Regions from separate parts of the Sphaerimonospora mesophila genome, predicted to be linked through region 2. Evidence: riboswitches for the same ligand, from Rfam matches in the RefSeq annotation. Region 2 holds a riboswitch; each other region holds the start of a gene.
The links. A riboswitch is a leader RNA that binds a small molecule or an ion and turns the genes downstream of it on or off. The one in region 2 is predicted to bind cyclic di-AMP.
Positions count from the first base shown of each region.

Region 1 (4,312 bases), on a different contig from region 2:
CGATCCCTGAACGTCGACACGCTCATGCTCGGCGTCCACGGGATGTCCCCCCGAGCCGGCTTCACGACCCCGAACCTCCTCGAAGCCGAGACCGACCGGGAGCTGGTCGCCGCCGCGCGGCAGCTCGTCGTCCTGGCCGACCACACCAAGTGGGGCACGGTCGGCATCAGCACCATCGCCCGTCTCGATCAGGCCCATGTCGTCGTCAGCGACAGAGGACTACCGGATGACGCACGGGCCGAGCTGTCCGAGCACGTCGGCCGCCTGATCATCGCCGATCCGGCCGGGGAGGCCGGGCCGCGCGCGGCGGCGCCGTGAACGGCGGCGGCAGGAGCCACGGACGACGCCGGCACCGGTCGCTCAGGCGACACGACAGGCGACAGCACGAACGACTGAACGACGACGTGAAGACCGACATGAACGGCAGCGTGAAGACACCGTGAAGCGCACGATCACCCATCTCGCCGACGGCCGTGAGCTGATCTACTACGACCGGCGGGACGACGCGGACCACGGGGCTTCCGACACCCGTGACCTGCCTCCGCGCCCCCTCGCCTCCGAACTGCGCCACGACCCGCTGCTGGACGAGTGGGTGGCGGTCGCCCGGCACCGTCAGACCCGCACGCATCTCCCCTCGGCCGAGGAGTGTCCCCTCTGCCCCGCCCACCCCGGCTCGGAGATCCCCTCCCCCTACGAGGTGGCGGTCTTCGAGAACCGCTTCCCGTCCTTCAGCTTCAACACCGGCGGCTTCGACACGGGGCAGAGCGCCGGGACCGGCGGGCACGACGACGTGGGCGGGCTCAGCGAGGCGCGGCCGGGCGTCGGACGCTGCGAGGTCGTGTGCTTCACCGCCGACCACGACGCCTCCTTCGCCTCCCTCGGCGACGACCGGGTCGAACTCGTCATGGAGGCATGGGCCGACCGTACGGCTGAGTTGTCCGCTCTGCCGGGAGTTGAGCAGGTCTTCTGCTTCGAGAACCGCGGCGCCGAGATCGGCATCACGCTGCCGCATCCCCACGGCCAGATCTACGCCTACCCGTACGTGACGCCGCGAACCCGGCGGATGCTGGACACGGCCGCCCGATACGCGGGAGGGAACCTGTTCGCCGATGTGCTGGCGGCCGAGCGGCGTGGCCCCCGGGTGGTCGCCGCCAACGAACACTGGACCGCCTTCGTGCCGGCGGCCGCCCGCTATCCGTTCGAGGTGCACGTCTATCCGCACCGCCGGGTGCCCGACATCCCCGCGCTGGCGGCCGAGGAGCGCGCCGCGTTCGGGCCGATCTACACCGAGGTGCTGCGCCGTCTGGACGGCCTGTTCGGGGTCGCCATGCCGTACGTCGCGGCCTGGCACCAGGCCCCGGTCTCCCATCGGCGCGATCTCGCCTATCTGCACCTGCAGTTGTTCAGCATCCGGCGGGCGCCGGACAAGCTGAAGTACCTCGCCGGCTCGGAGTCCGCGATGGGCGCCTTCGTCAACGACGTACTGCCGGAGGAGGCGGCCCGGATGCTGCAGCAGGCCCGGATCACGGGCTGATCTCCGAATGGTTGCGACTTGGGGTGGCAACCGGTCTTTCCGTACCACTAGTATCCTTCGCATCGACTGACCCAGCCGACAGGCCTAATCCCAGGCGCCGCGCCCGGGAGCCGGGGACCCAACAGGAACATGGGGTGAAGGCACGCCAGGTGTTCGACCTGGTGCCCGGGCGCCTCCAGCCCGAACCCGTCAGCTAACCCGGCAGGCAGATGGAGAGGAGTGGGCACTGCCCCGCGTGTCACCTCTGGCCGCCGTTGTGCTGGCGGCCGCCGTGCTCGTGTTCGGTACGGCCACAGCGGGCCATGCCGACCCGAAACCCAGCAGGAGCGTCCTCAAGAAACAGCTCGCCGGCCTGGAGAAGAAGGTCGACCAGCTGATCGTCGACTACAACGCCAAACGGGTCGAGCTGGCCAAGGCCCGTACGGCGGAGCAGGCCGCGCGTGAGCGGCTCGCCCGGGCCGAGGCCGACTACGAGGCCATGAGACGGTCGGTCGAGGACTTCGCCGAGCGGACGTACCAGATGAGCGGCCCGGTGCCGGTTCCCGACCTGACGACCTCGGCGCTCGTGTACCAGATGCAGCAGGAGCAGGTGCTCAGGCTCGGCCGCTTCGAGGAGGCGCGCGCGGAACGGCAGCGCGCCGCTGACGCGGCGAAAGACCTGACCGCCCGATTCAAGGCGCAGGCCGCGACCGTCGCCGATCGGCGCAAGGAGGCGGAGAAGCTGATCGACGAGATCAAGGACAAGCTCGACAAGCTGATCCCCGTCGCCCCCGGCAGACGGCCGGGCGGCTCGTGGGCTCCCGAGTTGCCCACCGGCGCCGACAACATCACTCCGCGCACCCGGTTGATGCGTTCCGAGGTGGCCGAGCACTTCGACCTGCGCTTCCCGGTCGGCTGCTACCGCTCGGACACGAGTGGCGAGCATCCCCTCGGTCGCGCCTGCGACTTCATGATGAGTTCGGGCGGCGCGATGCCGACCGAGGAGATGAAGGCCCTCGGCGACGCCATCGCGGACTGGGCCATCAAGAACGGCGCCAAGCTGGGCGTGAAGTACGTGATCTGGCGGCAGCGGATCTACAACCTCGGCCGACCCGGCTGGCGGGTGATGTCCGACCGCGGCGGGGTCACCGCCAACCACTACGACCACGTTCACATATCGATGTACTGAGGCGTTCGCCCTGCCCCTCGGTCCGCCCCGTGCCTCGGTCACTCCTCCGGAGCGGGCACCCGGGCGGCGAGCGTCTTCGGCGCCACATGGCGGAAGGCGTCTGCGACGATCCGCCGGATCTCGTCCCAGTCCACCGGGACGTCCAGGTAGACGCCCAGCCAGCCGCGGTGCCCCACGTAGGGCGGCCGGAAGAACCGGTCGGGCTCGGTCTCGACGAGTTCCTCCTGCACCCCGGGAGGGGCGGCGCACCAGAACGCGAGCCGGTCGACGTGGTGGTGGTCGGCGAACATGACGAAGGTCTTCTTGCCCCGCACGAACCAGGTCGGCTCGCCGTGACTCAGCCGCTCGGTCGTCTCGGGCAACGCCAGGCACAGCGCACGCAGCCGCTCCAACTCGTCCATCGACGAAGAATACGACACCGCGCGGCTATTCGTACGTCAGTTTGAGAAAGTGTGGATCGCCGATCAACGGGCTCAGCCGGAGATGCGTACTGGGTTGACCAGATCGGCGTAGATCAGCAGACCACCCATGACGAGGAGCAACGCGGCCATCACGTACGTCAGCGGCAGCGCCTTCGCGACGTCGACGTGGGCGGGCATCGGCCGCCGCCGGACCCGCGCGACGGCGCGTTTGATTCCTTCCCACAGCCCGCCCGCGATGTGGCCGCCGTCCAGCGGCAGCAGCGGAATCAGGTTGAACATGCCGATCGCGAGGTTGAGCCCGCCGAGCACGGTGATGAAGATATTGATCTTGTTCTCGACGGGAATGTCCGAGGCGGCTATCTCACCGCCGATGCGGCCAGCGCCGACGATGCCGATGGGACCGTTCGGATCGCGCTTCTCGCCGGAGAACGCCGCCTGCCAGACGCCGACCATCTTGTTCGGGATGTTGACCATCGCGACCGCGGTGCGCTCGGTCATGTCCCACATCTGACCGAGCACGTATCCGGGTCCCTGCCGCTCGACCACGAACGTGGGCGACACGCCGAGGAACCCCACGTTCTTCTCGACCTTCGCCGGGTCGTCGAGTGACGGCATGTCCTGGGAGATCAGGTTCACCGTGAGGGTCATGCTCCGGCCCGCCCGGTCGATCCCGATGGCCGCGACGCCGGCGCCGTGCGCCCGGATGAGGTGGGTGGCGTCCTCCCAGGTGGTCACCGGAGTCCCCGCGATCGAGGTGATCCGGTCGCCGGGCAGCAGGCCGGCCTTGGCCGCCGGCGTCGCCGGATCGGTGTCCCGGCAGTCCCGCTTGGCCGCCTCGACGGCCGGGATCACGCACTTGGACACGGAGGAGACGGTCGGCTTGGACACCGTCACGCCGAATCCCATCATCACGATGGCGAACAGCGCGAAGGCGAGCACGAAGTTCATCGCGGGGCCGCCGAACATGATGATGGTCTTCTGCCACCACGGCTTGCGATAGAAGACGCGGTCCTCGTCGCCCGGCCTGATCTCCTCGGAGGCGACGGCACGCGCGTTCTCGATCAGGCCCTGCCACGGGCCGGTCGAGACACTCCGCAGCTTGTTGGGATCGTCCGACGGACGAGGCGGCAGCATGCCGATCATGCGGATGTAGCCCCCGAGCGGGATCCACTTCAGGCCGTACTCGGT
Region 1 is NZ_BCBX01000030.1:22,841-27,152, forward strand. It holds gene AP234_RS00270 (DeoR/GlpR family DNA-binding transcription regulator) at 1-318, shown strand, start outside; gene galT (galactose-1-phosphate uridylyltransferase) at 440-1,534, shown strand; cyclic di-AMP (ydaO/yuaA leader) riboswitch at 1,606-1,756, shown strand; gene AP234_RS00280 (coiled-coil domain-containing protein) at 1,770-2,702, shown strand; gene AP234_RS00285 (MmcQ/YjbR family DNA-binding protein) at 2,741-3,103, opposite strand; gene AP234_RS00290 (M50 family metallopeptidase) at 3,176-4,312, opposite strand, start outside.
Region 1: it holds a riboswitch for cyclic di-AMP, as region 2 does, so the genes downstream of both, AP234_RS00280 (coiled-coil domain-containing protein) here and AP234_RS27470 (GH25 family lysozyme) in region 2, are expected to answer to the same signal.

Region 2 (4,312 bases):
CACACGTCGTTCGTACGGCGTGAGCCGATCGGCGTCGTCGCCCAGGTGACGCCGTGGAACTACCCGCTGATGATGGCCGCGTGGAAGATCGGCCCGGCGCTGGCGGCGGGTAACGCGCTGGTGCTGAAGCCGTCGGACACCACACCAGGCTCGGCCGTGCTGCTCGGCGAGCTGTGCGCCGAGGTGTTCCCGCCCGGCGTGGTCAACGTCGTGTGCGGCGACCGGGACACCGGTCGCGCGCTGGTCGCGCACCCGGGGGTGGAGATGGTGGCGCTCACCGGCTCGACGAGGGCCGGGGCCGAGGTGATGGCGGCTGCCGCGCCCGATCTCAAGGACGTCCACCTGGAGCTGGGCGGCAAGGCCCCGGCGGTGGTCTTCGGCGATGTGGACCCGGCCGTGACCGCCCGCGACGTCGCCGAGGCGGCGTTCTTCAACAGCGGGCAGGACTGCACCGCCGTCACACGGGTGCTCGTCGAGGATCGGGCGTACGACGACGTCGTCGAGGCGCTCGCCGACGCGGCGCGGGCGCTGGCCGTGGGCGGCCCCGACGAGGAGGGCGTCTTCCTCGGTCCGACGAACAACGCGGCCCAGGCCGAGCGGGTCGCGGGCTTCCTCGACCGGCTGCCCGGGCACGCCCGCGTGGTCACCGGCGGCTCCCGGCTCGATCGGCCCGGCTACTTCTTCGCGCCGACCGTGGTCGCCGACGTGCGGCAGGACGACGAGATCGTGCGGCAGGAGGTCTTCGGTCCGGTCGTGACCGTACAACCGTTCACGAGCGAGGAGGAGGCCGTCGAGCTCGCCAACGGGGTCGACTACGCGCTCGCGTCCAGCGTGTGGACCAGGGACACCGGCCGTGCGATGCGGCTGACCGCCGCGCTCGACTTCGGCGCCGTCTGGGTCAACTGCCATCAGGTGATCATCCCGGAGATGCCGCACGGCGGCTTCAAGCACTCGGGCACCGGCAAGGATCTCTCCCGCTACGGCCTGGACGCCTACACGCGGATCAAGCACGTCATGATCAGCCACGGCTGACCGGCTTTCGCCTCCGCTTTCAAGGGGGTGCGGCGAGATATCACCCAAACTTGGGGAGGGTTTGCCGCGTTCCAGGGCACGAGAGGACGTTGTCCGATGTATTACTGATTATCGGTTTATCGGCCAGATGGCGGGGCGTTGCCGGACGTGCCGGGTGGTCGCCTTTCACCTGGTGCGGAGCTCGGTCCGGATCACATGACCGCTCGGGAGGAGGACGTGCTCGTTAAGTCGCCCCCGCTCGCGGCCCATGAGCGGTTTCACACGCATGACCTCGAGGACGCCCACGCGGGGGTGGAGCAGGCGCTCGGCCCGCACGGACTGCGCCTCGTCGAGCGTGGGACGCGGCTCGACGCCCGCATGAACGGGGTGACGCTCGACCGGGTCGGCCTCTACTACCTCGGTTACGGGGCGGAGATGCTGGTCACGCCGGACGAGTGGGGGAGCTACTTCTTCGTCGAGATCCCGCTGACCGGGGCGGCGGAGGTGACCCAGGGCCGGGAGCAGATCGTGGCCACGCCCGAGCTCGCCTACGTGCTGTCGATGACGGGACGTACGTCCATACGATGGGCGGCCGGGAACGAACAGCTCATCGCCCGGTTCGACCGCTCGGCGCTCGAAGCCCAGCTCGGCAGGATGCTCGGGCGGCAGCCGGGCGAGCCGCTCGTCTTCTCCCTGGGCATGGATCTGACCCTGCCCCCGTCCCGGTCGTGGCTTTCGGTCGTCGACCTGCTCCGGCGGGAGGCGGAGACCGGCGGAGCCATGCTGACCCAGCCGGCCGCCGCCAAGCGGCTGGAGGAGCTGCTGATGACGCAGCTGCTGCTGGCCCAGCCCAGCAACTACACCCCCGCCCTGCTCGGGGAGCAGCCGCGTGTCCCGCCGCCCGTGGTGAAGCGGGCCATGGAACTCATCGAGGCCCACGCCGCCGAGCCGCTCACCGTGGAGGACATCGCCGAGGCCGTGGGCGTGGGGGCCCGGGCGCTGCAGGAGGGGTTCCGCCGCCACCTGGACACGACCCCCATGGCGTACCTGCGGGACGTGCGCCTGGACCGGGTGCGCGCCGAGCTGACGGTGGACGCCGTGGACGCGACGACCGTCACCGATGTCGCCTTCCGCTGGGGGTTCGCCCACCTCGGCAGGTTCTCCCTCGCCTATCGGCAGCGCTTCGGCGAGCCCCCGTCGGCGACGCTGCGCCGGTGACGCACGCGTCGGCGAAACCCCGTGCGACCGGCCTCGCCGGGGCCGGGACAGGCCCGGGCCGCCGGCGAGGACGGTCGCGCGTGATCAGGGCCGGCCGAGGGCGCGCAGCTCGTCGGGGGTGAGCGCGGAGACGTTCTTGTCGATGGGATATTCGGTGTACTGGTGGATGGCCCAGCTCTTCCAGTCGGCGGGCGGCGTGACGGCGCCCGGGGCCTTGCTGTAGTGGGCCACCCACAGCGGATACTCGGCCAGGCCGTGGCCATAGGTGTTGGCGAAGTTCCAGCCGCTGTAGAACATCGGGGTGACGCCGGTCTTGGCCTTCACGTGGGCGAGCCAGGCCTTGGCCCAGGCGTTGACGTGGGCCACCGACCTGCCGTTCGTGGTCTCCAGGTCCAGCACCAGCAGATCGCCGGGTTTGGCGGGGTGCTGGTTCACCATGGACAGGAAGTGTTCGGCCTCGGCGATGGGATCGTTCTTGGGGTGACCGTAGTGGTAGGCGCCGCGGACGATGCCCTTCTCGTCCAGCTCCTGCCAGAAACGGGCGAAGGTGGAGTCGCGGAAGGACAGGCCCTCGGTGGCCTTGATGATGCCGAACTTCGCCGGGCTGGCGGTCCAGTCGTGGTTCGGCTCGTGGTTGGAGACGTCTTCGCCGTACATCAGCGTGACGTTCTCTTCTCCGGGCGCCTGCGGTGCCGCCTGCACCGGCGTGGCCGCGAAGACGCCGACTGCGGTGAGTACGACCAGGGCCGCGCCGAGACGCTTGCCGGAGAGGCTCAGGCGGCGCTTGAGAGAGACAGGGGCTGCGGAGAGCCGGTGTTCCAGCATGAAGGGATTGACTCCTTGCTTCCATGCCGCCTGCCGGGACAGCTGACGGGTTCGGGGCGGCGAGCGCGCCCTACGGTGCGCAAGGGGGCAGGCGCTCCGATTCACCCGAGGGGTGGTCCCCGGCTCCGTGAGGTGCGGAGTCGGCGGCCGTGCACCTCCTGACGGGACAGCTCCGTCAGGAGACGCGCGGATCCGGGCAACGAACCGGCAACGCAACCGACGACGGAGTCACCGCTGCGCGTGCCGTGGAGTCAAAAGGTACACACACCCCCATTGGGGTGCAAATAGGACAAAAATCCTGGGACGGGAGCTTCGCGATGGGCTGCTTACTCCTTCGGGGAAAGAGGTCCGTCGGTGTGCGGGACGCGTTCGGCGGGGATGACGCCCAGGCGGCCGGCCTGGTAGTCCTCCATCGCCTGGAGGATCTCGGCCCGGGTGTTCATCACGAACGGTCCGTAGTGGAAGACCGGCTCGCGGATCGGCTGCCCGCCGAGCAGCAGCACCTCCAGGTTGGGCTCGGCCTGGGGCTGGGCGGTGTCGGCGGTGAGGGTCAGCGCCCCGCCGGGGCCGAAGGCGGCCAACTGCCCCCTGCGTACCGGTCGCCGCTCGGTCCCCGCCGAACCCTGGCCGGCCAGCACGTACGCGAGGGCGTTGAAGCCGGGGTTCCACGGCACCTCCAGCCGGGCGCCCGGGCTGATGGTCGCGTGCACCATCGTGATCGCGGTGAACGTGATGCCGGGGCCGGGGTGCCCGGCCAGCTCACCGGCGATCACCCGCAGCAGCGCGCCGCCGTCCGCCGAGGCGAGCAGCGCCGCCTCACGTCCGCGGATGTCCTGGTAGCGGGGCGGGTGGAACTTGTGCGCGCGGGGCAGGTTGACCCACAGCTGGATGCCGTGGAACAGCCCGCCCGAGACCACCAGGTGCTCCGGCGGCTTCTCGATGTGCAGCAGGCCGGACCCCGCTGTCATCCACTGGGTGTCGCCGTCGGTGATCGTGCCGCCGCCGCCGTTGGAGTCCTGGTGCTCGAAGACGCCGTCGATGATGTAGGTGACGGTCTCGAAGCCGCGGTGCGGGTGCCACGGGGTGCCCTTGGGCTCGCCGGGGCCGTACTCGATCTCGCCCATCTGGTCCATGTGGATGAACGGGTCCAGGACGGACTGCGGCACCCCGGCGAACGCGCGCCGTACGGGGAAGCCCTCGCCCTCGAGGCCGCTGGGCGCGGTCGTCACGGATCGTACGGGGCGGGGGGTGGCGACGG
Region 2 is NZ_BCBX01000047.1:23,923-28,234, reverse strand. It holds gene AP234_RS27480 (aminobutyraldehyde dehydrogenase) at 1-1,032, shown strand, start outside; gene AP234_RS27475 (AraC family transcriptional regulator) at 1,228-2,229, shown strand; gene AP234_RS27470 (GH25 family lysozyme) at 2,314-3,054, opposite strand; cyclic di-AMP (ydaO/yuaA leader) riboswitch at 3,067-3,210, opposite strand; gene AP234_RS27465 (pirin family protein) at 3,381-4,312, opposite strand, start outside.

Region 3 (4,312 bases), on a different contig from region 2:
ACATAGGTGATGCCGCCGAGGGCGACGGCAGCGACCGGCCCCCACCCCAGCACAAGCGCCGTGATCACACCGGGGGCGGCGTTCAGCACCAGGTCGAGCAGGCCCACCGGGGCCGAGGTCCGAAGCGTCCCCACCAGTTCATCGGCCGTGTATTCCAGGCCCAGGGTGAACAGGAGCAGGATCACGCCGACCTCGGCGCCCAGTGAGACGAATTCCTCGCTGGTGGTCAGGGGAAGGATCCCGCCGATGCCGAAGGCCAGACCGGCCAGCAGGTACAGCGGGATCGCGGAAATGGAGAAACGGATCGCCACGGCCCCGAGCAGCCCCAGGGCCAGGATGATCGCACCGAGTTCGATTAGTTGGATGGCACCGTGCACGGGCGTCATCCGTTGGCGAAGATGTCGGCCACCGCCGCTGTTCCCTCCCCGGTGCCCACGACGACGACGACGTCGCCAGACGAGAACACGAGATCGGGACGCGGGCTGGCTATCACCTGACCCTGGCGGACCACGGCGACGATCGACGCCCCGGTCCTGGTGCGTACTCGGCTGTCACCGAGCGCGCGTCCGTCGTACGGTGATCCCGCCGCTATCGGAATCTTCTCCGTCATGAGACCCTCTACCTGGCGATGCAGCTCGCTGAGGCGCTCCACGATCCGGCCGGTGCCCAGCAGCTCGGCCAGCGCGTTGGCCTCGTCGGCGGTCAGCATCACCGTGACCACACAGGTGTCGGGGTCTTCCTTGTCGTAGATCACCAGGTCGCGGCGGCCGGTGTGATGTGAGATCACCCCTACCTGCCGGCCTCGCTCGGTGGTGAGCACATGCTGCAGCCCGATACCCGGCAGTCCCGTCCGCGTGAGATCCACGTCTCCTCCTGAGCTGTTCCTTTTTCCTGGTGCCGCGGACTCCGGCGGCCCTACGGGCACAGCATTACAGAACATAAAAGGCCGGGCGAACCGCCGCGTACACGGGGTGGAGCTGAGACGGCGGGACCCCGACCGGGAGCCGGGTCACGGCCTCCGGTCGGGGTCCGACCAGCGTTTCAGCGTTTCAGCGCTTCGCGGGCTGGATCGCGTCAGGGCGCGGTGTACAGCGGGTAGCCGTACCCGGCCACGTAGCTCTTGGAGCGGGTGCGCTGCTCAACGGCGCCGCCGTCACCGGTGTTGCCCTCGATGGTCTCGATGGTGCCGTCGCCGTTGTCGCGGACGACGAAGCCGACGTGGTCGATGCCGCCGATGGAGTCGCCGCCGCTCCAGTCGAAGAAGACCACCGCTCCGGGCACGGGGGTGTCGCCCCACCGGCCGTGCTCGGCGAACCAGGTGGCGTGCGTGACGGTGTAGGCGTCGGAGCCCATGACGGGGCCGATGCCGAGCTGCTCGCCCACCCAGGAGACGAACATGTCGCACCAGGGGGCGTTGGCGTAACCGGACAGGGTGCCGCCGTCACGGGCCAGGGTCTCCTGGGCGCGCGGGCTGGACATGTACCACTCGTGGAACTTGGTCCCGCCGCCGTAGCTGTTCTCGGTGATTCCGACCTGGCTGGCGGCCAGCTTCAGCACGTCCTGCGGGCTGACCTTGGGCAGCGTGGCGGCGATCTGGGCGAGGGTGTCGGGGCTGCCGCTGGTGGCGCCGTCGCCGCCCGCCTGCTCGCCGCCCGCCTGCACGATGTGGGACGTGACCGCGGCGGCGTGGGTGGTACCGGCCTGCGCCGCCTGCGGCCCGGCGACCACGGCCGAGACGAGGGCGCCGGCGGCGACGCCCGTGACGAGGGCAGCACGGGCACAGGACTTGAGGGCGTGCATGCGGGGTCTACTCCCTTGCTTCCATGCCGCCTACCGGGTTAGCTGACGGGTTCGGGCTGGAAGTTGCCCTACGGCACGGCACAGCGCGCCGATTCACCCCAAGGAGAGGTGGGTCCCCGGCTCCGCGCGGACGCGGACTCGGCGGCCGGGCGGTGTCCCGGCCGGGACACCGCGTCGGTCAGAGGTGGGCACACTTGACCTGAAAAACGGACATATGCGCCCTTGGATGCATAAAAGGTAATAGATACCACGACGCCGGTCAAGTAAAGACAACTGGGGTTTTACTGGACGGATCAGTGGGAACCAAGGGGCGTCGCGCGCAGGCCCGCCCCGCGCGCACACGTCACCGCGGCGCGCTCAGCGCCACCCCCGGGGGTCGACGCCGCCGGGCACCGGGACCTGCGGATCGTACGGCTCGCGGGTGAACACGAACGTGTTGAGATCGAGGTGCACGCCGCCGTCGCCGGAGCGGACCACCCGCAGCGTCTCACCGGCGTAGTAACCGTCCAGCCCGACCCAGGTGCCGTCGTCCCTGGCGGCGAACCGCGACGCCCGGCCCTGACCGCTGACCGGCGTGAGCGACAGCCCCCGCCGCGGCAGGACCCGCAGCACGTACGGCGCCGGCCCCCAATACCACGGCCCGGTCAGCTCCAGCAGATCGTCGTCGACCTCGGCGGGCTCCCACTCGGCCGGCAGCTGCGGCTCATGCTCGGCCAGGATGTCCAGCAGGTCGACGTCGAGCGGCCCGCGCACCCCCGAGGTGGTGTTGGCCAGCCACAGCACGCCGACGCCCTCGGCGGGGTCGGCCCACACGGTGGCCAGGAACCCGGGCATCGACCCGGTGTGACCGGCCAGCCGCCGGGGGCCGCGCGGGCCGGTGTGCCGTACGAGCTGGAAACCCAGGCCATAGCCCCGGGTCCAGGAGTCGCCGTCCTCCACGATGGCCGGCTCGCGCATCTCCGCGAGCGTCTCCGGCCGCAGCACCTCCGCCGTGTCACCCGCGACGAACGCCGCCCAGCGCGCCAGGTCGGCCGCCGTCGACCACATCTGCCCGGCCGGGGCCATCGCGACATGGTCGTTCTCCGGCTCCGGCAGCAGCACATCGGCCCACGGATGCACGGCGTACCCGGTCGCGTGCGGGGGTCGCGGGCGCGGGGTCGTGTCACGCATGCCGAGCGGCCGCAGGATCTCCTCGCGCACGACCTGCTCCCACGGCGCCGACCGCTTGCGCGCCACCAGCTCGCCCAGCAGCCCGAACCCCACGTTGGAGTAGTGGTAGCGCCGCCCCGCACGATGCCGCGCCGACTCCGGCCCCATCGCGCCGATCAGCTCGGCCACCGCCACCCCCGGCGTGCGCTCCCACCACGCGCCGGGCGGCTCGGCCGTCAGCCCGCTGGTGTGCGACAGCAGCTGGGCGATCGTCGCCTCGCCCACCGGCGTGCCCGGCACGTGCTTGTCCAACGGATCGAGCAGATTCAGCCGCCCCTCGTCGCGCAGCCGCATCACCGCGACCGCCACCAGCGTCTTGGTGATCGACCCGATGCGATACTGCGTGTCCCGCTCCGGCCGCTGCCCGTCGACCCGCCCCCGGGCCCCGAACCAGGCGATCTGCCCGTTCCGCACCACCGCCGCCACCATCGAGGGCACCCGCGACTGCGCCTGCTCGATCGCCAGCCTGCGCAGCATCGCGCGAGCCGTACCCTCCAGAACCATCCCACCGACCTCCGCAATCACGACACCATCGTCGATCGCATCAGGCTATCGGCCGGGGGAGCACAGCACGGGGCAGATCGTACGCGGCGCGGCGCGGCCTGGGGGACAATGCCAGCCATGACCAACCCCTCCGGCGCGCCCGCCGGCAGGCCGCCCGGCACCGAGCTCAACTGCGTCCTCGAACGGATCACCTACGCCAACGAGGAGACCGGCTACACGATCGCCCGGGTCGCCGCCGAGCGCTCGGGCAGCGAGCTGCTGACGGTCGTCGGGCCACTGCTCGGAGCGCAGGTCGGCGAGTCGCTGCGGCTCACCGGCCGGTGGGGGTCACATCCCCGGTACGGCAGGCAGTTCGAGGTGTGGTCCTACACGACGATCCTGCCGGCCACCATCCAGGGCATCCGGCGCTATCTGGGCTCCGGTCTGATCAAGGGCATCGGCCCCAAGATGGCCGAGCGGATCGTGGACCACTTCGGCACCGACACCCTGCGCGTGATCGAGGAGGAGCCGGGCCGGCTGGTCGAGGTCCCCGGGCTCGGCCCGAAACGGACCCGCATGATCGCCGACGCCTGGGAGGAACAGAAGATCATCAAAGAGGTGATGGTCTTCCTGCAGGGCGTCGGGGTGTCCACCTCGATCGCCGTACGGATCTTCAAACAGTACGGCGAGGCCTCCATCGGCGTGGTCAGGAAAGAGCCCTACCGCCTGGCCGACGACGTGTGGGGCATCGGGTTCAAGACCGCCGACACCATCGCCCAGGCCGTGGGCATCCCCCACGACAGCCCCGAGCGGGTCAAGG
Region 3 is NZ_BCBX01000031.1:288,980-293,291, forward strand. It holds gene AP234_RS37795 (cation:proton antiporter) at 1-377, opposite strand, end outside; gene AP234_RS05725 (cation:proton antiporter regulatory subunit) at 383-865, opposite strand; gene AP234_RS05730 (CHAP domain-containing protein) at 1,075-1,800, opposite strand; cyclic di-AMP (ydaO/yuaA leader) riboswitch at 1,814-1,954, opposite strand; gene AP234_RS05735 (serine hydrolase domain-containing protein) at 2,158-3,534, opposite strand; gene recD2 (SF1B family DNA helicase RecD2) at 3,631-4,312, shown strand, end outside.
Region 3: it holds a riboswitch for cyclic di-AMP, as region 2 does, so the genes downstream of both, AP234_RS05730 (CHAP domain-containing protein) here and AP234_RS27470 (GH25 family lysozyme) in region 2, are expected to answer to the same signal.